3 regions of the Kistimonas ophiarachnellae genome follow, and region 1 is predicted to be linked to each of the others. Evidence: predicted binding sites of a transcription regulator. Region 1 holds the regulator's gene; each other region holds the start of a gene.
What was found. The regulator LexA, encoded in region 1, represses DNA repair genes until DNA is damaged. The targets are predictions, from matches to a motif close to TACTGTNTANNTANACAGTA.
Positions count from the first base shown of each region.

Region 2: a site for LexA is predicted at 7,417-7,436, ahead of AC27K1_RS09875 (YebG family protein). Genes of this name have one in related genera too.
Region 3: a site for LexA is predicted at 3,806-3,825, ahead of recA (recombinase RecA). Genes of this name have one in related genera too.

Region 1 covers NZ_BAAJPA010000002.1:275,992-286,653, reverse strand. Annotated here, with positions in the region: gene AC27K1_RS03505 (hypothetical protein) at 1-226, shown strand, start outside; gene fadB (fatty acid oxidation complex subunit alpha FadB) at 538-2,682, shown strand; gene fadA (acetyl-CoA C-acyltransferase FadA) at 2,762-3,937, shown strand; gene topA (type I DNA topoisomerase) at 4,443-7,088, shown strand; gene AC27K1_RS03485 (DUF6586 family protein) at 7,085-7,594, shown strand; gene AC27K1_RS03480 (hypothetical protein) at 7,673-7,906, shown strand; gene AC27K1_RS03475 (SulA-like leucine-rich domain-containing protein) at 7,884-8,396, opposite strand; gene lexA (transcriptional repressor LexA) at 8,471-9,076, opposite strand; gene AC27K1_RS03465 (hypothetical protein) at 10,250-10,477, shown strand; gene AC27K1_RS03460 (hypothetical protein) at 10,470-10,662, shown strand, end outside.
Region 2 covers NZ_BAAJPA010000006.1:260,400-271,061, reverse strand. Annotated here, with positions in the region: gene AC27K1_RS09905 (M18 family aminopeptidase) at 1-535, opposite strand, end outside; gene minE (cell division topological specificity factor MinE) at 598-867, opposite strand; gene minD (septum site-determining protein MinD) at 867-1,679, opposite strand; gene minC (septum site-determining protein MinC) at 1,857-2,729, opposite strand; gene AC27K1_RS09885 (hypothetical protein) at 3,064-3,705, opposite strand; gene rapA (RNA polymerase-associated protein RapA) at 3,890-6,799, opposite strand; gene AC27K1_RS09875 (YebG family protein) at 7,109-7,387, opposite strand; gene AC27K1_RS09870 (alpha-ketoglutarate-dependent dioxygenase AlkB family protein) at 7,488-8,087, shown strand; gene ccoM (cytochrome c oxidase subunit CcoM) at 8,153-8,269, shown strand; gene AC27K1_RS09860 (tRNA-uridine aminocarboxypropyltransferase) at 8,429-9,055, shown strand; gene AC27K1_RS09855 (BolA family protein) at 9,188-9,496, shown strand; gene AC27K1_RS09850 (hypothetical protein) at 9,547-10,260, opposite strand; gene AC27K1_RS09845 (MATE family efflux transporter) at 10,363-10,662, opposite strand, start outside.
Region 3 covers NZ_BAAJPA010000014.1:57,435-68,096, reverse strand. Annotated here, with positions in the region: gene mutS (DNA mismatch repair protein MutS) at 1-1,275, opposite strand, end outside; gene cpsG (phosphomannomutase CpsG) at 1,650-3,014, shown strand; gene pncC (nicotinamide-nucleotide amidase) at 3,249-3,746, shown strand; gene recA (recombinase RecA) at 3,904-4,959, shown strand; gene AC27K1_RS17055 (regulatory protein RecX) at 5,034-5,492, shown strand; gene AC27K1_RS17050 (tRNA-uridine aminocarboxypropyltransferase) at 5,525-6,133, shown strand; gene AC27K1_RS17045 (NAD(P)-dependent oxidoreductase) at 6,187-7,074, shown strand; gene alaS (alanine--tRNA ligase) at 7,351-9,957, shown strand; gene AC27K1_RS17035 (aspartate kinase) at 10,064-10,662, shown strand, end outside.

The DNA.
Region 1 (10,662 bases):
TCATGTGCCTATTGTTCTTCAGCGTCAGACAAATCATGCCTGGGTATTACCGGATGCCCTTAATCAGCAGTCTATTACTGGATTGCTGAGAGAACTCCCATCCGGTGTTGTCCAGATTACCATCCGGCAAATGAGCGTGGTGGCTTTGTGGGATGAGCGGGGCGATAAAAACACCGTTGATCAGCTTCACGCTGTTTTGACCACACTTCGAGATGCCTGTCTCTGAATCTTTGAACGTTAATAACAATGATGCAGTAGCCAGTGAATAGAACTGCTATTTTGCAGGGCATTCTGTTCGGTTGTTATTTCTGGGAATGTCGGTAAATACCTAAAACACCCTTGACATTACGTAGCTTTTCCGTGAAGGTTTCACACCGGATTCAAACGGTCGTATGAATCGCATGCGATCGGTTGTCAGAACACGAACAGGTAGCCAGGGAATGGCAGTGAAAAAATCCTTCAATGCCCGGTGCGGACCTCGGCTGCAGTGGGTTGTTGTACAGGCCTAGAGTGTCGCACAAACGTGGAGAAACGTTCATGATTTACGAAGGCCAGGCCATCACCGTCACGTTGCTGGATGATGGCATTGCTCAGTTGAATTTTGACCTGCAAGGGGAGTCCGTCAACAAGTTCAACCAGACCACCCTGAAAGAACTGCATGAAGCCACTGATGCCATCAGGGCCAGCAGTGATGTCAAGGGTGTGGTTGTCACCAGTTCCAAGGACGTCTTTATCGTCGGCGCCGATATCACTGAATTTACCAATACTTTTGCCCTGCCTGAAGAAGAGCTGATGGGCTGGGTGCTGAAAGCAAATGCCGTATTCAGCAACTTTGAAGACCTGCCTGTGCCGACAGTTACTGCCATCAATGGCATGGCCCTGGGTGGTGGATTTGAAATGTGTCTGTCGTCTGACTACCGGGTGATGTCCACCAAAGCCAAGGTGGGTTTGCCGGAAGTTAAGCTGGGTCTGTTCCCGGGCTTCGGGGGAACAGTTCGTCTGTCCCGTGTTGTCGGTGCGGACAATGCCATCGAGTGGATTTGCATGGGCAACGAAAACCGTGCGGATGCGGCGCTGAAAGTCGGTGCAGTAGACGCGGTGGTTGAGCCTGAGCAACTGCTGGAAGCCGCGACTGATCTGGTTAAGCGCGCAGGTGCCGGTGAGCTGGATTATATGGCCAAGCGTCAGGAAAAACTGGATGCGGTCAAACTGCCCCCCATGGAGCAGATGATGGCGTTTAACTCTGCCATCGGTTTTGTCGCCGGTAAGGCTGGCCCTAACTATCCGGCGCCGGTAGAAGCCATCAAGGTCATGCAGAAGCATGCTGGCAAGAAACGTGATCAAGCCATTGAAATTGAAGCAAAAGGCTTCGTTAAAATGGCCAAGACTTCCGTTGCCAGTAACCTGATCGGTTTGTTCCTTAATGATCAGGCGTTGAAGAAAACTGCCAAGGCTTACGAGAAAAAAGCTAAGCCCGTTAAGCAGGCAGCTGTTCTTGGTGCCGGTATCATGGGCGGTGGTATTGCTTACCAGTCTGCCTACAAGGGCACGCCGATTATCATGAAAGATATCAATCAGGCCGGTATTGATCTGGGCCTGAATGAGGCGAAGAAGCTGCTGACTAAGCGGGTTGAACGTAAGAAGATGGATGCGGCGAAGATGGGTGATACCCTCAATCGCATTGTTCCTACTCTGTCTTACGGTGACTTCAAGGAAGTTGACGTTATTGTCGAAGCCGTTGTTGAAAATGTTAAGGTCAAGCATGCCGTTCTTGCTGAGGCTGAAAAGCAAATTCGTGATGATGCAATCCTGACGTCTAACACTTCAACTATCTCCATCAATACGCTGTCAGAAGCGCTGGATCGTCCAGAAAACTTCTGTGGCATGCACTTCTTCAACCCCGTGCACATGATGCCGCTGGTGGAAGTTATTCGTGGTGAAAAGACCAGTGAAGAAACCATTGCCACTGTGGTCAGCTATGCCAAGGCCATGGGTAAGACGCCGGTTGTTGTGAATGACTGCCCGGGCTTCCTGGTAAACCGAGTCCTCTTCCCTTATTTCGGCGGTTTTGCCGGATTGCTGCGTGACGGTGCCGACTTCCAACAAGTCGATAAAGTCATGGAGCGCTTTGGCTGGCCGATGGGCCCTGCCTACCTGATGGATGTCGTCGGTATTGATACCGGTGTGCATGCTGAGGGCGTCATGGCAGACGGATTCCCTGACCGCATGAAGCGTGACTTCAAGAGCGCGGTTGATGTGATGTTCGAAAACAACCGTCTGGGTCAGAAGAATAATCTTGGTTTCTACAAGTACGAAACCGATAAGCGTGGGAAGCCGAAGAAAGTCGTTGATGAAAGCACCTATGAGCTGATTGCGCCGGTATGTGCTGATCGTCGTGACTTTGAAGCCGATGAAATTATCGCGCGTATGATGATCCCGATGTGTCTGGAAGTGGTTCGCTGCCTGGAAGACGGCATTGTCCAGACCGCGGCGGATGCTGATATGGGCCTCATCTTCGGCATTGGCTTCCCGCCATTCCGCGGTGGTGCGCTGCGTTATATCGATGAAATGGGCGTTGCTGAGTTTGTTGCCCTGGCTGACAAGTATGCGGACCTCGGACCGCTGTACCAGGCAACAGAAGGACTCCGGAAAATGGCCGCTGAAGGGAAAACCTTCTTTTAAGGTTGTTCAGGATATTCCGTAACAGATAACGCCTGGCCCGGCCTGTACCGGGCCTGATAAGAATTCAGGAGCAAACGACATGAGTCTGAATCCGAGAGATGCGGTGATCGTCGATGCGGTCCGCACACCGATGGGTAAGTCCAGAGATGGACAGTTTCGTAATGTTCGGGCAGAAAAGCTGTCTGCCGAGTTGGTTGAGGCCCTCAAGGCACGTAACCCGAACTGGAACACCCGCGAAACAGAAGATGTGATCTGGGGTTGTGTGAACCAGACCAAAGAGCAGGGCATGAATATCGCCCGTAATATCGCGATGCTGGCCGATCTGCCCCGTGAAGTGGCAGCACAGACCGTTAACCGTCTGTGTGGCTCTTCCATGCAGGCGCTGCATACTGCGGCCATGGGCATCGCTACCGGTAACGGCGATGTGTTTGTGGTCGGCGGTGTAGAGCACATGGGCCACGTAAAAATGGACCATGGTATCGACCTGAACCCGGAAGGTTCCAAGCATTACGCGAAAGCCTCCAACATGATGGGCCTGACGGCTGAGATGCTGGGTCGTATGCACGGTATTAACCGTCAGCAGCAGGATGAATTCGCGCTGCGCTCCCACAAGAAAGCCTGGGAAGCTACCGTAGAAGGTCGCTGGAAGAATGAAGTCGTAGCCATCGAAGGTCATGATGCCAACGGTTTTAAGGTGAAGTGCGAGATCGATGAGGTTATCCGTCAGGACGCCACTCTGGATGCATTGAGTAGCCTTAAGCCGGTCTTTGACCCGAAAGGCGGTACTGTGACTGCAGGGTCTTCTTCAGCGCTGTCTGACGGCGCTGCAGCGCTGCTGGTAATGTCTGCGGAGCGCGCACAGGCGGCAGGATTGAATATCCGCGCCAAGATTCGTTCCATGGCTGTGGCGGGCTGTGAAGCGGCAATTATGGGCTATGGTCCTGTGCCGGCTACCAAGAAAGCACTGAAGCGCGCTGGTTTGTCTATTGAGGATATTGATTATTTTGAACTGAATGAGGCGTTTGCGGCGCAGGCATTGCCCGTTGCCAAAGATCTCAAACTGCTCGATAAGATTGATGATCGTGTCAACCTCAATGGTGGTGCGATTGCATTGGGCCATCCTCTGGGCTGTTCCGGTGCGCGGATCACTGGCACCCTCCTGAACGTGCTTGAGTGGAAAGACGGCACCCTGGGACTCGCGACCATGTGTATCGGCCTGGGGCAAGGCATTGCCACGGTGATCGAGCGCGTATAAGGCGTTGTCCAAAAGTGTGAAATAAATCAGACCCCGGTAACCTTTTGCCGGGGTCTGTTGTTTTTACCCTGACAAATAGAGTAGAGTTTTCCGCCGAAAAAGATCGCTGTCCGTGGGGACGATCGATTGTCTCATTGTTCTGGAAAACGCTATCCATTCAGCTGTCTGACATTCCATCTGGCATGACAGCAAGTGACGGGGGATGGTTGTGTTGTCAGTGTTTCAATCCGTACTGTTATTGGCGTATCTCGCATTGATTCACTAGATTCGGTTTTAACAGTGTTTGCATTCGTGCGGTGAAGAAGGTATCCCTTAATTGATTTGGCGGGGTAGCTTTCCGGGCTGGTTTGTTGGTAAAAAAGATAAAACGCTTTTGAATCAGTCACCTGGCTCGCTTTCTTGACCCGGCGTATGTTAAACCTTATATATTGACGCGATCTGCATAGCTCCCCTGTCCCGATCTGAACCGTGAGGCAGGAACCCGCAACAGGATGTGAAAAACAGTATGGGTAAATCACTGGTCATTGTGGAGTCGCCCGCCAAGGCGAAAACCATCAACAAGTACCTGGGAAAAGACTTTATCGTCAAATCCAGTGTCGGCCATATCAGGGATCTTCCGGTCAGCGGCAGTGGTTCTCGCACGCCTGTTGATCCGAAAGCGCGGGCGAAGGCAGCGGCTGAAACCCGCAAGATGACACCTGAGCAGAAAGAAAAGCATAAGAAGCAGAAAGCGCGTGAGCAGCTGATCGGCCGTATGGGCATTGATCCTGAAAACGGTTGGGATGCACACTACGAAGTGCTGCCGGGCAAAGAGAAAGTGGTCGATGAACTGCGTCGTTTAGCCCAGGCCGCTGAAACCGTTTATCTCGCAACGGATTTGGATCGCGAGGGAGAGGCCATTGCCTGGCACTTGCAGGAAACCATCGGTCCTGACGTAGCCGACTATCGCCGTGTCACGTTCAATGAAATCACCAAGAGTGCCATTAACGAGGCTTTCCAGAGCCCCGGTCGTCTGAACATTGATCGCGTCAATGCGCAACAGGCACGGCGTTTTCTTGATCGTGTCGTGGGTTACATGGTTTCACCATTACTTTGGGCCAAAATAGCTCGAGGCCTTTCTGCTGGGCGTGTTCAATCAGTTGCCGTCCGCTTGATTGTCGAGCGCGAACGCGAAATCAGAAAGTTCGTACCTGAAGAGTTCTGGGAAGTGTATGCGGATCTTGCTACGGGCAGTGGTGACGCGGCACGATTCCAGATCACCAAAGAAAACGGTGAAAATTTCCGACCCGTCAGCAAAGCGCAGACTGATGCCGCGCTCGCGTTATTGAAGTCTGCGGGTTATACGGTACGTTCGCGGGACGACAAGCCGACGACTACTAAAGCGCCGGCGCCTTTTATCACGTCGACTCTTCAGCAGGCCGCCAGTACGCGGCTGGGATTCAGTGTCAAGAAGACCATGACCTTGGCTCAGCGTCTCTATGAGGCGGGACATATTACGTATATGCGAACCGACTCTACCAATTTGAGTGCTGAGGCAGTGGCATCTGCGCGTGATTATATTAATGGCCGTTTTGGACAGGATTATCTGCCCGATCAGCCCAATATCTATTCCAGTAAGGATGGCGCACAGGAAGCTCACGAAGCCATTCGTCCTTCTGATGTTGATGCCTCGCCGGGTACCTTGTCCGGACTGGAGAAAGATGCCGAACGTTTGTATGACTTAATCTGGCGGCAGTTTGTTGCCTGTCAGATGGTGCCTGCACGGTATTTGAGCACCAGTATCACCGTTGAGGCAGGACAGTTTGAACTGAAAACCAAGGGGCGTACGCTGAAATTTGATGGCTTCACCCGGGTTCTTCCGCCACTGTCCAAGAAAGGTGAAGACGTAATTTTGCCGGATATCCAGCCTCAGCAGAGTCTGAACCTTAATAAGCTGGATCCTCGTCAGCTGTTTACTCGTCCTCCTGCACGTTTTTCTGAAGCAGCGCTGGTCAGGGAGTTAGAGAAGCGAGGTATTGGCCGTCCGTCGACCTATGCGTCGATTATTTCCACGATTCAGGATCGTGGTTACGTATCGCTGAAGAATCGACGGTTTTATGCAGAAAAAATTGGCGATATCGTCACAGACCGCCTGGTAGAAAACTTCCATGATCTTCTGGACTACAGCTTTACTGCGAAGATGGAAGAGAGTCTGGATGAAGTGGCGGAATCCCAGAAAGAATGGAAGCAGCTGCTTGATGCCTTCTACGCAGAATTCAAGCAGAAGCTGGAGCAGGCTGAGCAAACCGATGGTGGTATGCGTGCTAACGAGCCTGTACTGACAGCGATTGAATGTCCGGCCTGCGGTCGTCATATGCAGATCCGTACAGCAAGTACAGGTGTATTCCTCGGATGTTCTGGTTACACCCTGCCGCCGAAAGAACGCTGCAAGACTACGATCAACCTGGTGCCAGGTGAAGAAGCTATCAATGCGGATGACGAGAACGCAGAAGTGAATGCGCTCCGTGCCAAGCATCGATGTGGCAAGTGTGGTACAGCGATGGACAGCTACCTGATTGATGAACAGCGCAAGTTGCATATCTGTGGTAATAATCCGGATTGTGACGGTTATGAAATTGAAAAGGGACAGTTCAAGATCAAGGGTTATGAAGGCCCAACGCTGGAATGTGACAAGTGCGGCTCTGAAATGCAGCTGAAGAGCGGCCGGTTTGGTAAATATTTTGGTTGTACCAACAGTGAGTGCAGCAATACCCGTAAACTGCTGAAAAATGGCCAGCCAGCGCCGCCGAAAATGGATCCTGTGCCCATGCCGGAGCTGCGGTGTATTAAGGTTGATGATACCTACATTCTGCGTGATGGCGCGTCAGGTCTCTTCTTGGCGGCGAGCCAGTTTCCGAAAAATCGGGAAACCCGTGCGCCACTTGTGAGTGAGTTAATTCCTCACCGGAAAGAAATCGATAGCAAGTATCATTTTCTTCTGGATGCACCTGCTACTGATCCTGATGGTAATCCCAGTATTATCCGGTTTAGTCGTAAAACCGGTCAGCAGTACGTCATGACTGAAGTGGATGGCAAGTCAACAGGCTGGCAGGCGTTTTACGAAGATGGCCGCTGGCAGGAAAAACAGACCAAGAAGAAAAAACAGGCATGAAGCAGTCCGTGCGGGTCAGAACCAATCAGAAATTGCATATGGCCCGTCTCAATCTCGATCACTGGGAGGCCCTTCTGGCCAGTAAAGCCTTGCCTGTTGAAGGTGAGGCTTGCCGGGAAAGCTTTCTGTTTCATGCTGTTGGCGCTTATCGCTCGCTTTTAGCAGAAATGCTGGAAGCGGCTGATATTGATGTCAGCACTGAAACGGCTGAACAGGCGGCTCTGGTTGTTGAGAAATATGGCAAAACGGTCGCGGAGTTGTCTGCGCTGCTACAGCTTGAAGAAACGCCGGAAAGCTGGTTGTCAGCATTGCTGAAGAAATGGGATGACTGCTGGCTGCCTTCCGCAGCAGGTGTTGTTGAAGCTGCACCTGTTGAGTGTATTCCACTCAAGGAAGTCGGCAGTCATACGGTTAAATTTTCTGATGTACCTGAAAGCTACCGAATAATTTATGAATCATTGAAAGCAATGATTGCCTGGGTTCGGTCGCAAATGGTTGAATGGTGATGGCAAGCGGCAGTATCCTTTGCTGATTCCGCGCCGTGCCGGTCATTTCTTCGCCATGCAATCAGGAAAGCAGTGTAGATGTCAGATGAATATGTGTTAGAAATTGTTGAGATTTCCGAGGGTGAGATTGTTTTAAGAACCCGCCATGATCACAACACGCTACTAACTCTGAAGTTTTCATCAGATGCGCTGGATTATCTTGATAACCGCTATCTAGATGTCGCCAAAGTGATGCTTAATGCCGGGATGCAGGCTGCCACCGGCGTCGATGAAGCAGAGGCTTCTCTGTTCATCGGGCGCAGGCTGCACTGAAAAAATCAGGCAATACGGGTTGCTTGTTAGTGGTTTTTCGGCCCCGAATCGCCAGGGCATCCGATTTTCCGAACGTAGCGGCTCGCTCCAGTTGATCAAGACCTTGTTCAGACAGGTCGTTTATCCAGGCAACAACCGTATGGCTATTGCCACTGCTTAATGCGCGGCAGGCGAGGTTTAGCGCTTGATCAGACGTGTCGGCTGTCAGCATGAGCAGTTTGTTGGTATTCAGATCGGCGTTTTTCAGCCAATGGCTGATTTCGCTGGTAAAGGCCGATGAGGCGATCAAGGTAAGCCAGCGGTCGTCATGGTTGCGGGTCAGCTGCGACAGGATCGGTGTGATCAGGCAGATGCTGAGGCTGCTGAAGGCCGGGGCAATCACTTCATTGACTCGGCCATAAGGGCGATCATCTTGATAGATCGCCTCGTTCATTCCGGATGGCTGGTGGAGTCCGAATTTGTGCGGATGAAGCGTTTGCGGTTGAATCATCGAATACATCATCAGTTTCTCCAAAAAGCCCTGGTTTACTTTGCTTAAGCTGTTTTATTGATCATCCATTAGCCTTAATGGCGAATAACCCCGACACTGAGTCCTTCTATGGTGAGGTGGTCGGTTTTCAAGTCGATTTCTATCGTGTTAAATTCTTCGTTTTCCGGGTGAAGCAAGACTTTGGCACCTTTTTTCTCAAACCGTTTCACTGTGACTTCCTCGTCAATACGGGCTACAACGATCTGGCCATTGTGCACATCGGATGTGCGATGGACTGCCAGCAGGTCACCATCCATGATGCCGATGTCTTTCATGCTCATTCCCTTAACGCGCAGGAGATAGTCGGCCTTTGGATGGAAAAATTCCGGGTTGACCTTGCAGTGATCTTCGATATGTTCCTGTGCAAGGATCGGCATACCGGCAGCAACTTGACCGATGATCGGTAAGCCTTCGGCTTCATGGGGGTTGTCATCGGGAATTCGAATGCCTCGAGATGCGCCGGAAATGATTTCAATCGCACCTTTGCGGGCCAGGGCCCGTAAGTGTTCTTCTGCAGCATTCGGTGAACGGAATCCCAACTCTTTGGCGATTTCGGCGCGCGTCGGGGGGAAGCCGGTGTTCTCAATATGGGATTTAATGAGAGCCAGAATTTCTGCCTGACGGGGAGTGAGCTTGATCATGCCGCTACCTATTCTGTCGTTATATACAGTAACTGTGATTATATACAGTTGTTTGGTGTCTGCAATAATAAATGTCGTTGGTATGTTGCAGTAATCAGAGTTGATCGGAGAAAAAAACAACGTCGGGTAGCGATGATTTGTTTATTTAAGTGTATACGAACATAAGGAATGAGATAGAACGAAAAAGGCGGGTATAGCTGCATAAGTGTGGGTATAAATGGGTGAAAGTTCAGTATTTACAAGGGGTTGCGAGTGTTTTTATATAAACTTAAAGTGTCGTGTATTCGCTTGCAAAATGAGACGAAAATTCCCAATTTTTCATAAAATTTGTCCGTTGTCTGGCCATACCCTGAAAAAACATAAAACCCCTTTTAAGCCCCTTTAACTCGCGAGTTACAGCCGATTCGATGTATAAAGATGTAACCAGTTGTCATTCCAATGAAAAGGAACGCTCTGTATAAAATGAGATAAACGTTCCCTTTCTGTAAAAAGCTAATAAAAACAAATAGATATGTGTTTTTTAAATAGGAACGTGTTCCTATTCAAAAGGGAACGCGCCTCTTTAGAAAGGGAACGTATGCAAGTCTGGAGATTGCAATCACACTTTGCAGAGAAAAGAACCGCTACCCATAAAATGAGATAAGCGGTTCTTTTCTCTATAAATACAACAAAAACAATGAGATAGCTTCGAAATAAAAAGAACGCGGTTCTTTTCGGAAAGGAACCGTAGAAGCTCAGAAAAGAACCAAATATTCCAAATATCTGCGTGTTTATGTGTTTTGTTTGGTTCTTTTCTGAAGAGCGGTCTGTAGTAATTCCAGAAAACGACCATTTTAAAGTAAGAAAATGCAGCAAAATAAAACGACTCATGAGCATACATATTGTGTTGGCCTTTGTTGGAACCTGTTGCATCGGAAACCGTAAAGGTATAGATTGGTAGGACACTGGCAAAATCCAGTGTCGGGATTGCAACCCCGGAATACTACAAGGCGCACAAGACGCCAAAGCGTCTTTTTTTGTGTGCAAAGACCAGCCTTTTTATGGTGGGCTGGATAGGGCCGACTTTGTCGGGCCGGTACCTTGTAGGCCGGTTGTTGCAACCCTATTCAGTCCGCCACCCTCAGAGATTGCAACCTCCGGTGGCGGTAAAATCGCTACAAGGAGGCTCTTGCCATGTTTGACGCTAATTACATAAATGCAGCGGAAGTAGGTAATTCTTTAGATAAGCTGGGTTATGCTATTGAAGCAGTTCGTTCATTAGTCAGCATCTGTACCGATCTTGATAATAAATCCCAGATCAAAGCTCAAGATTTCGGCGTTCTGCTTAATGTTATCGCTCATAGGCTTGAAACAGTTGCGAATGAGCTTGAAGCACAGGCAGAGGGTGGCAGCAATGAATAAGCCCCAAGCCCTCTCTGATGCCTGCCTTGCAATCAGCTACCTGATCGCCCAGCACAAGAAGGACGGCGAACACTGGCCGGAGAATATCCCGAATTACTATCTGGAGCAGGCCGAACGGCTAACAGGTCTGTATGAGTTTCTGGAGGATTGGCGGAAAGAAATTCTTTACATGAGGCAAGGCAGCT
Region 2 (10,662 bases), on a different contig from region 1:
CTTTTTGTGGATTGATGGGATGGGTATTATTCGCTTCCCGATCAAGGTGAATTGCCAGATTAGGGATGGTGGCAATAGCATCACGGAAATCGATAAGGGAGCTATGTAGCTGGCCCTGCTGGTCAGTCCAGGTGACTCGTCCGGCCAGTGACAGATCGCGGTCAAACCAGGGATTCAACAATGCACCGCCGTATACTTCAACTCCCAGTTGATAGCAGCCTTTTTCCTGCAGGGTTGGGTTGGGTTTTACCTTCAGGCAGGGGCTGTCGGTATGCGCGCCAACCATGCGAAAACCCTGTTCCGCATAATTCCCTTTGCCGGTGGTAAAGGCAATGATGGAGGAGCCGTTGCGTGTGGTGTAGTACTTTTTGCCAGGAGCCAGCTGCCAGGCGTCGCGTTCATTCAGTGCCGTGAAGCCGGCATTGTCCAGTTGGCGTGCAATTTCCCGTGTGGCATGGAATGGTGTGGGGGACTGGTCCAGAAAGGTCAGTAGTTTTTTATTGAAAGTATCTTGGTCGAAGGTGTGCTTTGTCATGAGTATTCTGTCAGGCAGGGTGGATGCCTGACAGAATACCAGTGGCTTTTGGCGGAATGAAGTTATTTCGTGCCAGTTGGCGACTCTGGCAGCGTGACATTCAGCTCAAGAATGGAGACTTCTTCACGGGTGTCGAACTGGATGCTGACATCCTCGTTTTCCACCGCCACATATTTCCGGATGACGTTCAGAATATCCTGCTTCATGGCCGGCAGGTAGTCAGGACTGTCGCGGCCTGCGCGCTCATGGGCGACGATAATCTGCAGTCGTTCCCTGGCGAGAGACGCGGAGGTTTTTTTCTCCTTGTTCTGGAAAAGGTCAAACAGACTCATCAGCGTCCCCCAAACATCCGTTCCAACAGACCCTTTTTCCTGGAATCAAGGAAGCGGTGAGGCAGATCCTTGCCAAGAAAACGGCTGACAATATCGCTGTAGGCCTGGCCGGCGTCACTCTCTTCCTGCAGGATTACCGGTTGCCCCTGGTTGGAAGCTTTCAGAACCGCCATGGATTCCGGTACAACGCCAATCAGGGGGATGGCCAGAATATCTTTCACGTCCTCAACGCTCAGCATTTCACCCTTTTTAACCCGTTCAGGATCGTAGCGGGTGAGCAGCAGGTGTTCTTTCACGGGCTCAAGGTTTTGTTCTGCCCGGCGGGATTTACTGTGCAGAATACCGAGAATACGGTCAGAATCCCGAACAGAGGAGACTTCCGGGTTAGTGGTGATAATCGCTTCATCGGCAAAATAGAGTGCCATCAGGGCACCTTTCTCGATGCCGGCCGGCGAATCACAGACAATGTAGTCAAAATCTTCCTTGAGCTGGTTGAGAATGGTTTCAACCCCCTCTGGTGTCAGTGCGTCTTTGTCCCGGGTCTGGGAGGCGGGCAGGACGAAGAGGTTATCCGTATGCTTGTCCTTGATCAGGGCCTGGTGCAATGCCGCTTCGCCATTGATGACGTTGACAAAGTCATACACGACACGACGTTCGCACCCCATGACCAGGTCCAGGTTGCGCAGGCCGATATCGAAATCAATCACAACGGTCTTGTGACCCTGCATGGCCAGGCCGGTAGAGAAGGCTGCGCTGGTTGTCGTTTTACCTACGCCCCCTTTGCCTGATGTGACAACAATTATCTTGGCCAATGAATCATCCCTTACAAACAAACTACATGGGTACAGGTAATAGACGACTGATGTCTACGTGTACAATCAGTGGTCGCGACTGAAACTGTGCCCGGGTCTCATGGCAGTGGCACCACGACGTCATTGTATCGAGTTTGGGCGTTGAGCGTCAGTCTGGAAAGCCGAAGCCGGTTTGGGTTACAGCGCTTCAAAGCGGAGGTTATCTTCATCCAGCCAGGCGTGAACGGCTGATTTCCAGAATTTCTCGTCTATTGTACCCGCCGGCTTGAAACGGCCATTGATGGAAATCAGTTCGGCCTCGAAATGCTGGCAGAAAATGTGAGCCTTGTTATTGCCATTGACACCGGCCAGGGCGCGACCTCTCAGGGGGCCATACACATGGATGTTGCCATCTGCGAGAATTTCCGCGCCAGCACCTACCGGTGCCAGAATGATCAGTTCGCCAGGATGGTAAATTTGCTGACCGGAGCGCACGGGCTGAGTGATGATGCGAGTTGATTGTGAAGGTTTTTCTGTTTTCTGTGATGAATCGTTATTGGCTGCCTTTTCAATCGATTCTGGGGCATTGGCTTCTGGTTGCTGATCCAGGGGAAGCTCCCCCTGTGTCATGGTGAGAATGCTGGCTGACGGTGCTTCCTTGGTCGCTGAACTGTTAGCTGTCAGCTTACGCTTAACGGTATTGCCTCGTTGTGGCGGCAGGCAGGCGAGTCCGGCATTAGCGGCAGCCTGCTGAAGGCTATGGTTACCACCACGGATCGCGAAAATGTTGATGCCAAAACCTGCGCAGAGAGACCGGATGTGGTCAAAGTCCGGTGTGATGCTATTGCTGCTCAAACGCTCCAGGGCCAGTACCACCGGTGTGTTTTCAAAAAAGCGTGGCGCTTGGGCGACCAGTGTCTGTAGCTGGGTGCGAAACTCAACTTCGCTGAAGTGAAACAGCTCTAGCGTCATCAGCGTGACCATGCTTCCTTTCAGTTGAAAGCAGGGACTTACGGTATGCGGTGTGATCGTGCTGGTCATGGTGGTACCGGTGATCTTGCGTTGCAGCATCTTAAGGCTAGGTTAGAGATTGTGGCGTAAGGTAGCAAGAGGTATTGGTCAATAAAAAACTAAAGACGTTGAACAATAGCGGTTGCGTATTTTGTCGTCTGCTGGCTTGAGGCTCTTAAAGCTGAGTGGTTTGGAATTGGGTGATTATCTATAAAAATAAGTATGATGTTGGTGTTAATGAGTAAACTGTTTCTGATAAAAAAAGGCTCCCTGAATTATGGAAGCCGTGATTATAAGTAAGATTTTTTATTTTAAATTGTTGCGGATGGATGGAATCTCCTATTACATATGCTATGTGTTGTTTAATTTTTGGTGTAGTGAAATATTCGACATTTTAAAGCGGTGATCTCAGTAAAAAGTCTCGAATACCCCCTCCTATCCATTTCATTGTTGCTACAAATCCTGTTTCCATTTCAGGAACGCCAGCAGCAATGGCCGCTTCATCATATGATGATTTTCCTAAACAAGGTATATTATCTATATCATTCTGTGTTTTAGCATTTTCCCGTGCAACATATGCTGGTGCCGTTAGTTCTTTAAAGTTGACGTATTCGTTAACATCAATCATTTCACGAACGCCTTCAGCAATAGCCGTTTCATCATATGATGCTTTTCCTGTGCATGGCGTATTATCAATGTCAGTATATGTTTTAGCATTTTCTCGAGGAACATATGCCGGTACAGTTACATCTTGGATGTTAACATATTTGTTGACGTCAACAATTTCAGGTTTAGGCTTGTTGCAAAGTGAAATAGCCCAATCTTTTAATGATTTTAAGCCCCGTCCAAGATAATTGAATTTCTTGCTTAGACATTGGCCAAATTGTGAAAATGCTTCCTTAATTGCAATCACTTTTCTATTACATGCTGAGGTTGTAACGTCTTTCGTAGGGATTGAATAGGACTCTCCATTTTTACCTAGGCGAATAATTGTAGAGTCAGCTCCATAAGATACGTTCCCATTTCTGATGGCCATGATATATACCTCCTTTGTATATCATTAATAAAACTGCTTTAGTTTTCCTGTGAATGATTTTGTATCGTTGAAAATATAAATGAATATTCGGATTTTGTAATTAATACAATGGTTTTATCGACTAAGGTCGAATGTTCCGTCTGCTATGTAATGTATTCATTAATAGCAGACGGATTTTAGCGGTTTATTGTGCCGCGAAGATTAATCGAATCCCGTCCAGACGCAGCTGCGCCTTTTGCAGGCACTGGTGGCCAATGGCCGCCTGCTGCTTCAGGAACTCAATTTCCTCATCACGGATATTCGGGTTGACGGCTTTCAACGCCGCCAGTCGCCGGATTTCCCGGGTGACTGACTGAATCAATTGCTGGCAAGCCTCATTGATGATATCCGCCACGCGGGTGCGGGCGTAATCCTCAGCCTTGTTGACCATCTTGAGAATGGGTTCGCGCTGAGCCTTGACGACCTTGCGAGCCATCGTGGTCTTGAGCTTCTGCAGCTGACTGTCCAGCCCTTCAAAACCGACCTTGTCAGCCAGGTTGTTCAGGTTGGGGTCAATCAGTGTGCGAATTACCGTGGGTGGCAGGAATCGGTGCAATTGCAGTTTCCTGTCTCCGCCGGCTTCAACCACAAAGACGGCTTCCATGAGCATGGTGCCGGGTTTCAGTGCCTTGTTCTTGATCAGCGCGACCGACGTATTACCGGTTTCACTGGTCAGCAGCATTTCCATGCCTTCGCGTACCATGGGGTGTTCCCAGGTGACGAACTGCATGTCTTCACGAGCCAGGGCTGTATCGCGGTTGAAGGTGATGGTCGTGCCATCAGCAGGCACAGACGGATAGCTCGAGACCGTCATATGGCTGCCGGGCCGGACAATCAGGCAGTGTTTGGAGTGATCCTCGGTTTCGAGGCCAAACCCTTCCATGAGGCGTTCCAGGTAGTTTCTAAGAACCTTCGGCGTATCCTCTTTGCGAATTTCGGCGGCAAGATCGCGGGCGCTGCCTGCACCTCGCGAGTTAAGCTCCAGCAGACGATCCCGGCCCTGTCGCAGGTTGCCGGCAATTTCCGTGTTCAGGGTGAGGGTTTTGCTGATCAGCGTATCGCTGCTTTCACTTGCCTCATCGTCTTCGGTCGCTTTTGTTTTGCTGACCCATTCGGTGAGTTCTTCGCCCAGTTCGGAGAAAACAACGCTACCGGCAGGGCAAGTGTCGGCAAAAGCATCGAGCCCTTCGTGGTACCAGTGAAACAGGCGAGCCTGTCCGGTACCTTCGAGGTAAGGCACGTGGATACGGATGGTTTCAGACTGGCCAATCCGGTCAAGCCGGCCAATACGCTGTTCCAGCAGGTCCGGGTTGAAGGGCAGGTCAAACAGCACCAGGTGATGGGCAAACTGGAAGTTCCGGCCTTCGCTGCCTATCTCTGAGCAGATCAGCAGTTGTGCGCCGTATTCTTCATCTGCAAACCAGGCGGCCGCACGGTCACGCTCAACGATGGACATGCCTTCGTGGAACACTGATGCCTGTGCGCCTGAAGTAATGCGCAAAGCCGCTTCCAGATCCATGGCCGTGGTGGCGTTGGCGCAGATGACCAGCACTTTCTCCTTTTTCAATAGTTTCAGGAGATTCGCCAGCCATTCGACCCGGGGGTCAACTTTCCACCAGGGATCCATGTCATCAACCTTGATGTTGGCCTGGTAGGACAGCTCCGGAAACAGCTGGTGCTTGAGCAGATGCCCGGATTCCCGGGATTCTTCCAGTGCAATCTGGTACAGCTCCGGCAGGGGTTGTGGATAACCCTGCACGACGCGACCGGGGAAGCCGGGGACAGAGGCGCGCGTGTTCCGGAACAGAATACGGCCTGTGCCATGGCGGTCCAGCAACAGACGAATCAATTGCTCTTTTGCCTGGTCGTAAGCTTCCTGTTCCCGGTCTTCAGCGGTCAGACTATCCAGCAGAGGCTGGGCTTCTTCTCCCACCAAAGAGGCAATGACCGCTGCCTGTTCTTCGGGGAGTTGCTCGGCTTCCAGTAATTGCTGAACGGCTTTGGCCAGCGGCTCATATCCGGCGGATTCTGTGCGGAACTGTTCCAGGTCATGGAAACGGTCCGGATCCAGCAGACGCAGTCGAGCGAAATGGCTTTCCACACCCAACTGTTCAGGCGTTGCTGTCAACAACAGCACGCTGGGGGTACAGTTTGCCAGTGTTTCGACCAGCTGATATTCCGGGCTGCCGCCCTCAGATTCCGTCCACAACAGGTGGTGGGCTTCATCGACTACGAGAAGATCCCAGCCAGCGTCAACAACTTGCTCCTGGTGCTCCGGATGGTCGCGCAGGAATTCCAGGCTGGTCAGAATCAGCTGTTCGCTGCTGAAGGGGTTGTCACCATCTGCATTTCGGCAGCGTTCTGCATCGAATACGCTGAAACGCAGGTGGAAACGCCTTAGCATCTCAACCAGCCATTGGTGAACCAGCGGCTCCGGAACCACAATCAGTATGCGCTGTGCCTGACCGGTCAGCAGTTGCTGACTCAGGATCAGGCCGGCTTCGATGGTTTTACCAAGACCCACTTCATCCGCCAGCAAAACGCGGGGGGCAAAACGGCTGCCCACTTCATTCGCAATATGCAACTGATGGGGAATCAGGCTGGCGCGCGCGCCAGTGAGACCCAGCAGGGGCGACTGGATGACCCGGTTGTAATGACAGAGAGTCTGGTAACGCAGAGAAAAGTTGCTGTTCAGGTCAATCTGACCTGCCAGCAGACGATCCTGCGGTTTGTTAAATTCAATAAAATTGCTGAGACAGGACTCGGGGAGGTCCCGTTGCTCACCATTGTCTAGCGTGCCGGTATAGGTAACCAGGCCGTTTTCTTCCCTGACGCCGGTGACGGTGAGTGACCAGCCTTCATGACTTTCAACGGTATCGCCCACCGCGAACATGACGCGGGTCAGCGGACAGTTTTCCAGTCGGTAGACACGGGTTTCACCAGTGGCGGGGTAGAGTAGCGTTACCGTTCGCGCCTCAATGGTAAGAATGGTGCCAAGCCCCTGTTCGATCTCTGTGTCACTGATCCAGCGTTGTCCAGAAACGAATGTTGCCATAGGGGTTGCCTGCTCCCTCTACATAAAAAGGGGCGTATGTTAGCGGATAACCGGAAAGACTCAATATGGGGGTGACCGAAACGGGAAACAATCCGGATGATTGGTATCGGTGCACAGCATAGGTGAAGCAGGAACGTTTGGAGAATAAAATGCCGGAAAGTAAGCCTTTCCGGCGAAGCAGGGATTTACCTGAAAGCATCCAAAGATGTTGGAGTGGGAGGCACCTTCGGATAACGGCATTCAGTCTACGCTACCGCTCCGGGGTTTACAGGGCAGGCCGGGCGCAGGTTTGTTGTCGGGCTGTGCCTATCAGGCGGGCTCGGGTTCGAAGACTGGCTGGGTTTCGTTAAGCAGTTCCAGCACTAGTTCAGGTTTACCCTTGAACGCTTTGGACAGGGTGTCCTTGTGACGGGCCAGCAGCAGGCCGATGTTTTCTGCCAGTTCTTCGTCCAGCGTACTGAAATGCTTTTCCAGCAGGCTGCTCAGGTTGGCAGCCAGCTCCAGTTGACGATCGTACTCTTCGGCAGCTTTCTTATCTGCAAACATGCTTCCGTCCCGGTCACATTGCCACATGGGGATAACGGCCATGGTGGTCCTCTCGGTTTTTGTCTGTGATATTCTGTATATCTATACAGTATTCTAGGGCAGGTATTGGCAAATGTTAAGTCCTGATTCCGGTAGAAATGAAATGAGCGATGAAGTTATCACCTTGCAGGGTGGTGTCTGTCGATACTGGCCAACCTGGCTGACGGTTGATGAAGCCAGCCAGCTGTATCAAGCGCTGCTGGAAACGGTGGCGTGGCAACAGGATAAAATCCAAATGTTTGGTCGAACCCTGCCATTGCCGCGCTTGCAAGCCTGGTATGGCGATGCCGGTGCCAGCTATCGCTACTCGGGGATTCAGCTGGAGCCGTTACCCTGGTTGCCGATTTTGCATGTGCTGAAAATGCGGGTTGAGCAAGCCACAGGAGCCGAATTCAATAGTGTTTTAGTGAACCTTTATCGATCGGGTCAGGATAGTAATGGCTGGCATGCGGATGATGAACCAGAGCTGGGGGATGATCCGCTGGTGGCATCTCTTAGTCTTGGTGCGATGCGACGATTTCAGTTGCGTCATAAAACCGATCGTTCCATCCCTGTGCGAACCCTGATGCTTGAGGCGGGTTCGTTGCTATTTATGGGGGCAGGTATGCAGCAGCACTGGCAGCATCAGGTTCCAAAGACACAAAAAAGTGTATCTCCTCGAATCAACCTGACTTTTCGAAGGGTTATTGATCTGTGTCAATAGGGTGGTTTCCGGGTACTGCTAGCCTGAGTTCATAAAGAGAACGAAAATGCTGGAAGGAGGGGATTATGTATCTGGATACTGTTGTGATAGCGGGCTTACTTACCGTTGGATTAGTGATTGCATTTGGTGGTGGTTTCGCTTGGTTTATCAAGAAAGATATAGAACGTCATTCTGAGAAGTAAGTGCAATCAATCGAGAGTGGTTTTTGAGTAGTAGCCACTCATGCGTTGTTTTCTTGTTTTATGATTCTTGCGATAGTCAATTTCTTTTCTTGTCTGTTTGAAATACGTGGTGTTCTGCTCGTATAGTTCGCGCTTTCTTCTTACTTTCTATTTTCTCTGATGCCTCGAATTTGTTGCTCACGTTGCCGTCGTCCTGAATCGGTCTGTTACTGCCATGATTTGTTCGCTCATGAGGCACCGGTCGATATATTGATCCTCCAGCATCCTGATGAATCCCGTCATGCATTGAATACGGCAACCATTGTTACACTTTCAGTGGGTAATGCAGCGATTCTTGTCGGTGAAGATTTTTCGTCAGATAACCGCCTGCTAAAGAGATTGAATGACCCGGACTGCCAACCTTGGTTACTTTTCCCAAAAGATGGCGCGGTATCACTGGCCACAGTGGCAAATGCCAGACAGGGCGATAAGAAACCCTTGTTTATTCTTTTGGATGCCACATGGCGTAAAGCGCGAAAAATCTATTACCTGTCCACCTGCCTCCATACACTCCCTGCCGTGCAGATTACGACGGATAAGCTATCTGCATATCGTATTCGCAAGGTGCCGGCTGCCGGCTATCTTTCTACCGTTGAAGCCGCAGTAGAAGTGCTCAATGCCTTTGATCATGATCAGGACTCCTGTGACCGCATGCTGGTGGCATTTGACCGGTTAATTGGCAATCAGATTACTGCTATGGGGGAATCTTTATATGCCAAAAATTATGGCAAAGAGCCGATGAGTTGAGTTGGGATCTTCTCTGTTTCACTGTCAGGTTTTGATAGTGATAAGTCTTTCCAGCAGGCTAGTGTGTTATCATGCGAGACCATCGTTACAGACATCGTCGGTCAGTGGCATCGATAATCGCAGGTCGCAAGTATGGAAGTACAGGAACGGATAGAAAGTAAACTGGCATCAGCATTCGCCGGTGCGCATTTGGAAATTGATAACGAAAGTCACATGCATAATGTGCCAGCCGGTTCGGAATCCCATTTCCGGGTAGTTCTGGTGAGTGACAGTTTTGTCGGGAAGTTACCGGTCAAACGGCATCAAATGGTCTATCGCGTACTGGCTGAAGAGCTGGAGAGCGGTGTCCACGCCCTGGCGTTACATACCTATACGCCGGATGAGTGGCAAACCGTTAAGCAGGCGCCGGATTCGCCTAATTGCAAAGGGGGCGGAAAATAACCCCCTCTGAAAGGCTATCTTGCCAGCTCAGCTGAGCAGTTGCTCTGTGATCATAGGTCAAGCAGGCGGGTGAAAGCTGCCATGGCTTCAGGGTCTCCCGCCTTGATCTTGTTAGCAATGATATGGTGAAAGAAGTATTTGAAGTCCGGATGTTCCTGGGCTGCATATAAGCTCTCGTCACCTACTAACACCGGTGTATTTTCCACTTTCTCACTGTCTGCCAGCATGGCCTGAATAGCGCCATTGTTCAGAAGGCGCCAGCTGGTTACCTGGGTTAGTGTGATAGTCTGGAATTTGTCGCCCGTTAGTACCGCGTGTGTACCAATGGGATCAGGGATTTCCTGGATAGTGTCTTTTTCAGTGAGATATTCAGCGTCGTAATAAGAGGCTGAGCTTTCCAGCTCCACGACCTTGTGCAGCGGTGCATCATAAAACACCGTTTCGTGGAAGTTATCGTAATAGCCTTCCCAATGTCCGTTTAGCGGATCATTCAGTTCACGGCAGGAAACCAGTCGGCTCAGCCAGGGCACCATCGCATCAATTTCACCATTCTGGTTCAGCGCCCAGCAGAGAATTTTCATGCTGAAGAGTTTGTCCGGATTGGCATCGTTGCTGTACAGCATTTCCAGCCCGTCCAGCTCAGGGGCAATACGGATAATTTTGCTGGCTTCGTCAGGATTCCAGGTCCTACCGGTAAACAGGTCGACAACCTGTCCGTCGCCTTTGTCGGCAGACGGGGTGTCGTTATTGCTGTCACTACCCATTACAGCTCCTTCTGACAGGCGGGCCGGCATCCTGCCGGCCGGTGAAATATGTGGGCCGATAGAGTTATGTATCGCCCATTTTCAGGAGGGCTGAACGATGAATCAGGCGGTTTGGGGCGCCACCATCCGGCATCGGTTCAGACTGGTGGCATAGAAGCGCAGGCCAAGCAGCAGTGCAGCAATCGTCAGGCCTGCTACCAGCCCGATCCAGAAGCCCCGTGGGCCCATTGCGCCGCCAGTGATATCGGTCATGCCAAGGATATAGCCCATCGGCAAGCCAACGGCCCAGTAGGCCATGACGACGAGGAACATCGGCGTACGGGTATCCTTATAGCCGCGCAGCGATCCAACGGCAGCCGCCTGCATGGCGTCAGAAAACTGGAAAATAGCCGCATAAAACAG
Region 3 (10,662 bases), on a different contig from region 1:
GTCACGGATGACAACCGGCGGATTTTCAATAACGGCCTTTTGCAGAATGGCAACCAGCTCCGGATGCTCACTGATTTGGGTAGCCAGCTGGTTTAGTCGGACATTATCAATTGCACTCAGCTGTGTCTGAAGGTCCGGTAAGCGTGAAAGTGCATCACGCAACCGGGCAAGATCACGAGGGCGTGCCGAGCGAATCGCAACACGGGCAAGTATGCGTTCAATGTCACCAATGCCTTTGAGTGTCGAATGAATAGGTTCGTACCGATAATCCGACAACAAGGCGAGAATAACTGACTGGCGTTCACGCAGCAGATCAATATTCTGGAGTGGCTGGTTAATCCAGCGGCAGAGAAGGCGACTTCCCATTGCCGTCGCGGTCTTATCCATCACCGACAACAGGGTATTGTCACGACCACCGTTAAGGTTGGTATCCAGCTCGAGGTTGCGACGGCTGGCCGCATCGAGCACCACGCAGTCTTCACGACGTTCAACCCGCAAGGTGCGAACATGGGGCAGGTCGGTACGCTGGGTATCTTTTGCGTATTGCAGCAGGCAGCCGGCGGCAGCAATGGCAACGGTCATATGGCTGCAGTCAAAGCCGGACAAATCTTTGGTTTTGAACTGGCGGGTCAGCAGGTCGTGCGCTGTTTCAAGATCGAAATCCCAGGGCGGGCGGCGCCGGAAACCATTGCGCTGTGCAATCAGGCTATCAAAAACCTGGTCTTCACTGGTCAGAAGTTCCGCCGGGCTAAGGCGCTGGAGTTCACCAAGGATGGCTTCCAGGCCTTTGACTTCCAGAACGTGGAACCGACCGCTGGTGATGTCCATGATGGCCAGCCCGTAAAGATCATCCTGCACATGCAGGGCGGCCAGCCAGTTATCACTCCGTTCTTCTAATAAAGCTTCATCGCTGACGGTGCCCGGTGTGATGATCCTGACAACTTTACGTTCAACCGGCCCCTTGCTGGTTGCGGGGTCACCAATCTGTTCGCAGATAGCAACCGATTCACCCAGCTTGACGAGCCGGGCGAGATAACCTTCCGCAGCATGAAAGGGGATGCCCGCCATCGGAATGGGCTGCCCGTTGGAGTGGCCCCTCGCCGTCAGGGTGATGTCGAGCAGTGACGCGGCTTTTTTTGCATCATCATGGAACAGCTCATAAAAGTCGCCCATGCGGTAAAAAACCAGCTGATCCCGGTGTTGCTGCTTGATGCGCATATATTGCTGCATCATGGGGGTTTGCTTGTTATCGCTGGCTTTTGCTGCTTGAGTCATGATGATCCGGATCAGGTCGTTCTTGTCAGGTCACCGGCGTGACCGGGTAAATGGAGAGATTGTACGGTATCTGGTGTCAGGAAATAAATTCGTGTAATTGTCGTAATCTTGTACTTTCTTATGAGCAGGTATCCACAAACTAGGTCTATGGTGCTCTCAGGGCAAGTAAGATGGTGTGACGTCGTTGCTCTTGACGTGAGGTTTGGTTTTCCAGAAGTTTTTTCCAGGCAGATTTTAGCGGGATCGGAAAACCGGTTGAGGTGTTTCGTTTATCGGGAAGGTTGATTGGGTTATGCTTGTCGCAGACCTCGGTCGAAAGTCCTGTTGGCCGTTTCCTCGTTAAGCATTATCCATTTGTTATTCACTGGTTATTTATGTCTAGCCTTACTTGTTTCAAAGCCTACGATATTCGTGGACGCCTGCCTGATGAACTCAATGAAACAATCGCTTACCGGATTGGCCGGGCCTATGGTGAATACCTAAAACCCAAAAAGGTTGTGATAGGTGGTGATGTCCGCCTGACCAGTGAATCGCTTAAACAGTCAGTGATTGATGGGTTGAGGGACGCTGGTGTGAATGTGCTTGACCTTGGTATGGCCGGTACGGAAGAGGTGTATTTTGCGACGTTTCATCTTGGTGTAGACGGTGGGATTGAAGTGACTGCCAGTCACAATCCCATGGACTATAACGGTTTGAAACTGGTCCGTGCGGGCGCTCAGCCTGTCAGTGGTGATACCGGTTTGCGCGAAATTGAGCAGTTAGCTGAACGTAATGACTTTTCACCCGTCATTGAGCGAGGCAGTTATGACAAAGTGGATACGCTCGACGACTACGTCATTCACATTATGGGTTATATTGATGTCGCAGCATTAAGACCCCTTAAATTAGTCGTGAATGCGGGTAACGGTGCTGCTGGGCATGTAGTGGATGCTATTGAGGCACATTTTCGTGCCAAGGATGTTCCGGTAGAGTTTGTCAAGATTCACCATCAGCCTGATGGCGCCTTTCCGCATGGTATACCGAACCCGTTATTGCCTGAGTGTCGTGCTGCGACAGCGGATGCTGTGATTGAGCATGGTGCAGATATGGGGATTGCCTGGGATGGCGATTTTGATCGATGCTTCCTGTTCGATGAAAAGGGTGCCTTTATTGAGGGTTACTATATTGTCGGGTTGCTGGGTGAGGCTTTCCTTGTACATAACCCCGGGGCCAAAATTATTCACGACCCCCGTCTGACCTGGAACACGATTGATCAGGTCACTTCAGCCGGTGGGGAGCCAGTGCTGTGCAAAACCGGCCATGCCTTTATCAAGGAGAGAATGCGTAAGGAAGATGCCGTCTACGGTGGAGAAATGAGCGCCCATCATTATTTCCGTGATTTTGCGTACTGTGATTCCGGAATGATCCCCTGGTTGCTGGTGGCAGAGTTGATGTCTCGAAAAGAACAGGCGCTCTCTGAACTGGTTGCTGAGCGTATCAAGGCGTTCCCGTCTTCTGGCGAAATTAACAGTCAGCTGGATGATCCGCAGGGGGCTATTGACAGGGTGCTTGCGGTTTATGAAGCCGATGCTGTTTCAGTGGATCATACAGACGGTATTTCTGTGGACATGGGGTTGTGGCGTTTTAATCTGCGTCTGTCCAATACAGAACCGGTTATCCGATTGAATGTTGAAAGTCGGGGTGATGTGGTTTTGATGCAGCGCCAGACGGATGAGTTGTTACGCTTGATTCGTGCCTGAGCGTTGTTCGTTCCAGTAACTAATCCCTTTCTATCTATGTAAACGCTTGGGATTGCTGATCGTGCGGTTTTGAAATAGCGAGATCATGAGAGGTTTTGTGCAAAACCTCTTTCAAGATAAGGTGGCGATTGTTAGCGATGTCTCTATTCAGCAATTCTGTTGTGTGCTTTGTTGAGGTTGCAGGTTGATCTGACGTTAGTCGACGATAACATTTTGGCAGGAGCGGTGGGTAGGATGCAGGTAGAGGTTCATGATCTTGCGCAGCAGCTGGGACAAGTATTACTGAAAAAGGGCTGGCGGGTCGCCACAGCGGAATCCTGCACGGGCGGCTGGGTGGCGGAAGCCATAACGTCGGTGGCTGGCAGCTCGGCCTGGTTCGGCTATGGTTATGTATCCTACGCCAACGAGGCCAAGCAGCAGATGCTGGGTGTGAAGGCTGAAACACTGGCTCAAAATGGTGCTGTTAGCGAGGCAGTGGTGACAGAAATGGCTTATGGCGCGCGCCGGAATGCTGGTGCAGAGCTGTCAGTCGCGATCAGCGGTATTGCCGGGCCGGAGGGCGGTAGTCCCGAAAAGCCAGTAGGTACCGTGTGGCTGGCATGGTCTCAGGAAGGTCAGCCTACGGAAGCTCGGGTGTGTCATTTTAGCGGTGATCGCTTTGAAATACGGCAGCAGGCAGTTGTGACAGCACTTTCAGGCCTCTTGCGATTAGCTGAACAGGATGCGGGTTAAACGGGCGGTCAGATTAAATTTTATTGTCGACTAGTCGAATATCAGATTGTGTGTTTTAATACTGTTTAAGTATACAGTTGTTTTAGCGTTGCGGGCTGGATGATGCCGTTGAAGGTGCCAGCCGGCAAAGGTCGGATTAATTGTGAGGGTGCGTCAGATGGATGACAACAAGAAAAAGGCGTTACAGGCGGCGCTTGGCCAGATTGAGCGACAGTTCGGCAAGGGCACCGTCATGCGCATGGGTGACCAGAAGCATGAACCGATTCCGGCAATTTCAACCGGTTCCCTGCAGCTGGATATTGCGCTGGGTATTGGTGGTCTGCCGAAAGGACGTGTTGTTGAAATCTATGGTCCCGAGTCATCAGGCAAGACAACCCTGACGCTGAGTGTCATCGCAGAAGCCCAGAAGCAGGGCGCAACCTGTGCCTTTGTGGATGCGGAGCATGCACTGGATCCTGAGTATGCCCGTCGCCTGGGTGTCAATGTTGACGACCTGTATGTGTCTCAGCCTGATACCGGTGAACAGGCGCTGGAAATCACCGATATGCTGGTACGTTCCGGTGCAGTAGATGTCGTGATTGTCGACTCTGTCGCGGCCCTGGTACCGAAAGCGGAAATTGAAGGCGAGATGGGTGATTCACACGTCGGTCTTCAGGCTCGTCTGATGAGCCAGGCGCTCCGTAAGCTGACCGGTTCCATTAAGCAGGCCAACTGTCTGGTGGTCTTCATCAACCAGATCCGGATGAAGATCGGTGTCATGTTCGGCAACCCGGAAACCACAACCGGTGGTAATGCTCTGAAATTCTACAGCAGTGTTCGGCTGGATATCCGTCGCACCGGTGCTGTGAAGCAGGGTGATGAAGTCATCGGTAACGAGACCCGTGTGAAAGTGGTCAAGAACAAGGTGTCGCCACCGTTCCGTCAGGCTGAATTCCAGATCCTGTATGGCAAGGGTATCTACCGTATGGGTGAAGTGATTGATCTGGGCGTTAAGCTGAAGCTGGTCGATAAGGCTGGCGCCTGGTACGCCTATAAAGGTGACAAGATTGGCCAGGGCAAGGCGAATGCCGCGCAGTATCTGCAGGATAACCCGGCGATTGCGGAAGAGATTGAGTCTGAAATTCGGCGCCAGCTGTTGACCTCTTCTGAGCCCCAGACCGAAGAGAAAGCTGAAAACGCAGCGGAAGAAAATGAAGAGCTGACACTGGCCTGAGTTTTCTGAGTTGGATTGAATGCTACGGCGTTTACCTCTAAAGGGGTAAGCGCCGTTTTTATATGGGATGGATTATGTCTTCTTCTGAAACAGAACTGCGGCGGGCGGCAATGGATTTGCTGGCGCGCCGCGAACATAGCCGGAAAGAACTCTGGCAGAAACTGCGCAGCCGGGCTGAAACGCCGGAAATGCTGGAAGTGGTATTGGGTGCCTTGGAGGCAGATCGGCTGTTATCCGATGAGCGCTTTGCGGAAAGTTTTGTACGTAGTCGTGTTTCTCGTGGTTTGGGGCCGGTGAGAATCAAGCAGGAACTGCTGCAAAAAGGCATTGCTGCTGAGCTGGTGTCAATACAGCTTGAGGCTTTTGAGGAAGACTGGAAGCAGCAGGCATGTGAGGTCAACGTGAAAAAATTTGGGGCCGCACCGGTAAAAGACCCAAAGGAAAAAGCAAAACGGGTTCGTTACCTGCAATACAGGGGCTTTCATATCGATACCATTATGGCTGTAGTCGATGGCCGTGAGAGTGATGAATAGTCGCTGGATTAAAAGATGGAGTTTGTGGGTTGATGGAGCGCTGTGAGACTTGCTTGTTGCCGCAGTTCATCTGTTTGTGTGCGGATAAACCGGTGGTCGCCAGCAAGGCCGTTTTCTGGTTGCTGATGCATGAAAATGAACAGGCTAAAGCGACCAACACAGGTTACCTGCTGGCCGGTAGTGTGGCTGGAGGCCACATCGCCACATGGAGTCGAGTGGAGCCGGATAAGGCATTATTAAGTTTGTTATCTGACTTGCGGTATTACCCGATTCTTGTTTTTCCCTCTGCCTATGCCCGTTATCACGCTTCTGATGCCGTGATGGTTAGTTCAGGCAGCATTCCACGGGATAAAGTGCCGGCATTTATTCTCATCGATGCCACCTGGCAGCAGGCGAGAAAAATGTATAACCACAGCCCTTATCTTCATGGTCTGCCCGTTTTGGATCTAGGTTCGGAATGTATATCCGAGTATCAGTTGCGCCGTGTTCGGCATGAAGCACATTTGTGTACGGTAGAAAGTGCTATCGAGGCGCTCCGCTGGTTGGGTGACACATCCGCCGCTGATCAGCTGCATACCTGTTTCTCCCTCTTTAACCAGAATTTTCATCGCCTGAAGCTGGCAGCCATCCCGGCACCATGATATTAAGTTGTGTTAACGCAAACAGTAATCAAAACAGTGGAAAGGGTGGCGTTATGACCTGTCAGGTTGCTTTTATTGGGCTTGGGGTGATGGGATATCCAATGGCCGGCCATCTGGCAGGCGCAGGCTATAAGGTGACTGTCTATAACCGGACGCCGCAGCGTCGGGAGCAGTGGCTCAGCGAGTATCAGGGGCATGGTGCAGAAACGCCTGCGGCCGCAGCTGCCGGTGCGGACTTTGTGTTTGCCTGTGTCGGCAATGATGATGATCTTCGACAAATCTGCCTGGGTGAGCAGGGCGCTTTTTCTGGTATGAAAAAAGGGGCAGTTTTTGTGGATCACACCACGGCCTCAGCCTCTGTCGCGCGTGAATTGGCCGGTATTGCTGCCGAAACCCGATTGGGTTTTCTAGACGCTCCGGTGTCTGGCGGTCAGGCGGGTGCTGAAAATGGTGCGCTGACCGTGATGGTGGGCGGTGATGCCGGAACGTTCGAGCAAGCGGCGCCTGTTATAGAAAGCTATGCCCGTTGTGTGAAACTGATGGGTGAAACCGGAGCCGGGCAGCTGGCCAAAATGGTTAACCAGATCTGTATTGGCGGTCTGGTTCAGGCGCTGTCTGAAGGTTTGCATTTTGCCCGTAAAGCCGGTCTTGATCCGGCGGCGGTGGTTGAGGTGATTTCCCAGGGCGCGGCCCAGTCCTGGCAGATGGAAAACCGTTACCAGACCATGCTTCAGGGAAAGTATGAACATGGTTTTGCCGTGGACTGGATGCGCAAGGACCTTTCCATTTGCCTGGAAGAAGCGCGCAGAAATGGCGCAAGCCTGCCGGTTACCGCCATGGTGGACCAGCAATATGCCCAGGTTCAGTCGATGGGGGGCGGGCGCTGGGATACCTCCAGCCTGTTTGCGTTATTGGAATCCGTGGCTGATCGTGGTAAGTAACGGGTTTACCTGCGTGTTTATACGGTTGGATTGATCGGTAGCGATCAAGCGATAATCGCAACCCATGTAATGGTCGGCAGAAGATTGTCTGTCGGCTCAATTCCCAGGTTATGTGCTCAGGCAATGGCTGTTGGAGGGTTCCACAAGTTCATTGCCTGTGGCTGTCCGCCTGTTGCTCGTCGTTATATAATGCGCGAATTTTGCGAATTTCCCGGTGTCAGAACAGTGAGAGTCCTGACATCTATCCATTTTGAGACTCCCTGACGGGAAGGTGATATGAAAAGTTCTGAATTACGGTCTGCTTTTCTGAATTATTTCAATAAGCAGGGACATGAAATTGTCGAAAGCAGTTCGCTGGTTCCCCATGATGACCCGACGTTGTTGTTTACCAACGCGGGTATGAACCAGTTCAAGGATGTGTTCCTGGGCCGGGAGCAGCGCTCTTATAACCGTGCCACCACGTCCCAGCGTTGTGTCCGTGCCGGTGGTAAGCACAATGATCTGGAAAACGTCGGTTACACCGCCCGTCACCACACCTTCTTTGAAATGCTGGGTAACTTCAGCTTTGGTGATTATTTCAAGCGTGATGCCATCAAGTTCGCCTGGGAGTTCCTGACCGTTGAGCTGGGTATTCCGGAAGAGAAGCTGTGGGTCACCGTCTACAAGGATGACCAGGAAGCGGAAGATATCTGGCTGAAAGAGATGAAAGTCAGCCCTGAGCGTTTCTCTCGCCTGGGTGAGAAGGATAACTTCTGGTCCATGGGCGATACCGGCCCCTGCGGACCGTGTAGTGAACTGTTCTATGATCATGGCCCAAATGTGGCCGGTGACCCGCCGGGCGGCCCGAACGATGATGGCGACCGCTACATCGAAATCTGGAACATGGTCTTTATGCAGTTTAACCGGACGGCTGATGGGGAAATGCATCCGCTGCCGAAGCCATCCATTGATACCGGTATGGGCCTGGAGCGTATCGCCGCTGTCATGCAGGGCGTACACAGCAACTATGAGATTGATCTGTTCCAGACCCTGCTGGCAGAAGCCGGCCGTCTGCTGAACTGCCCGGATACTACCACCGCATCACTGCGTGTCATTGCTGACCATATCCGTTCCTGCGCATTCCTGGTGGCTGATGGCATTCTGCCGTCCAACGATGGTCGGGGTTATACCCTGCGCCGTATTATCCGTCGCGCCTGCCGTCATGGACACAAGCTGGGTGCTCGCGAGCCGTTCTTTGCCCAGCTGGTGCCTGCGCTGATCGAAGCCATGGGCGATGCGGCGAATGTTGTGGCTGAGAACAAAGATCACGTGATGCGTGTTCTGCGTAAGGAAGAAGAACAGTTTGCCCGTACGCTGGATAAGGGTATGAAGATCCTTGAAGACGATCTGGCAAACATCGACGGCACCGAAATTCCCGGTAAAACCGTGTTTACCCTGTATGACACCTATGGTTTCCCGGTTGACCTGACCCACGATATCGCCCGTGAGCGTGGCCTGACTCTGGACATGGACGGCTATGAAGCCTGCATGGAAGAACAGCGCAATCTCGCACGTGCCGCCAGCCAGTTCGGGATGGATTATAACGATGTTCTGAAGATTGAAGGTGCGACCGAATTTACCGGTTATACCGCGCTGGAAGGTGAAGAAATCGTCAAGGCGCTGTTCCGTGACGGCCAGCCGGTTGAGTCCGTCGGTGTGGGTGAGAAAGCAGTTATCGTAATGGAGCGTACCCCATTCTACGCCGAGTCCGGCGGTCAGGTGGGTGATGTCGGTCTGCTGCGCACTGAAACCGGAACGTTCCGCGTGGATGATACTCGCAAGGAATCCGATAACCACCTGCATCACGGTGTGGTTGAAACCGGTGAGATCCGTGTGGGCGAACGCCTGGGTGCGATGGTCAATGCTGAAAAACGCATGGCGACAGCACGTAACCACTCTGCTACGCACTTGCTGCATGCCGCCCTGCGTGAAGTGCTGGGTGATCATGTTCAGCAGAAAGGCTCCCTGGTCAACAGTGAACGTCTGCGTTTTGACTTCTCACACTTTGAGCCGGTTTCAGCAGAGCAGCTGCGCCAGATTGAGCGGATCGTCAACGAGCAGGTTCGCTCTAACACGCCGGTTAAAACTGAACTGATGGATATGGATCAGGCTCGCGCTGCCGGTGCCATGGCGTTGTTTGGCGAGAAATACGGTGATGAAGTACGCGTCCTGAGCATGGGCACCAGCGGTTTTTCTGTGGAGCTGTGTGGTGGTACCCATGTTGAGCGTACCGGTGATATTGGCAGCCTGGTGGTTGTTGCAGAAACCGGTATTGCTGCCGGCGTTCGTCGGATTGAAGCATTGACCGGTAAAGCGGCGCAGTCCTGGTATGAAAACCAAGAGCAGCGTATCCAGTCTGTAGCAGGCTTGGTAAAAGGTAGTCGTGAATCCGTGGTCAGCAAAGTCCAGACGCTGGTGGACCGTAACCGTGAGCTGGAAAAAGAGATTCAGCGGCTGAAGCAGAAACTGGCGTCTGCCGCGGGCACTGATCTGGTAGCCGGTGCTGTTGAAGTGGCTGGTATCCGTGTGCTGGCAACCCGCCTTGACGGTGTTGATCCGAAATCCCTGCGGGATACTGTGGACCAGCTCAAGAACAAGCTGGAAAATGGCATCGTCATGCTGGCTGCTGTCGATGGTGACAAGGTGGCGCTGGCCGCTGGTGTGACCAAGGACCTGACTGACCGAGTGAAAGCCGGTGATCTGCTCAAAATGGTGGCAGAGCAGGTAGGCGGCAAGGGCGGTGGTCGTCCTGATTTTGCCCAGGGCGGTGGTTCCGATGTGCAGGCTTTGCCGGCGGCACTGGAATCCGTCAGCGGCTGGGTGGCAGATAAACTGGCCAGCTAGTCAGAATTGCTGACCCGTTCACAGGGTTAGTCTGAAACAAGGGCTGTTTCGATCCGTGGGGGATGTGGTACATTCCCCTCGGCTAATAAATAAAAGTACTTACGATATGGCGTTGTTAGTTCAGAAGTTCGGTGGCACGTCGGTCGGCACGGTCGAGCGAATTGAAGCCATTGCGGAAAAAGTACAGCGGTTCAGAGAGCAGGGACACGATATTGTTGTCGTGGTATCCGCCATGTCTGGCGAAACCAATCGTCTCGTCGAGTTGGCTCACCAGATGCACGACACGCCGACACCAAGGGAGCTGGATGTCATCCTTTCTACCGGGGAGCAGGTTACCATCGCGCTCCTGTCCATGGCGCTTAACCGGCGTAACTGCCCGGCCAGGTCATATACCGGCTGGCAGGTGGCTATCAAAACAGACAGTCAGCATAACAAAGCCCGTATAGAAAGCATTGATACCCAGGCGATTCGTGCGGATCTGGATGCTGGCAGGGTAGTCGTTGTTGCTGGCTTTCAGGGGTTGGACAAAGATGGCAATATCACCACGCTGGGGCGTGGCGGCTCCGATACCACGGCGGTAGCGCTGGCAGCAGCCCTTGAGGCGGATGAATGCCAGATCTATACCGATGTCGACGGTGTCTATACTACTGACCCCCGTGTTGTTGAAGGCGCCCGGCGTCTGGATAAAATTACCTTTGAAGAGAT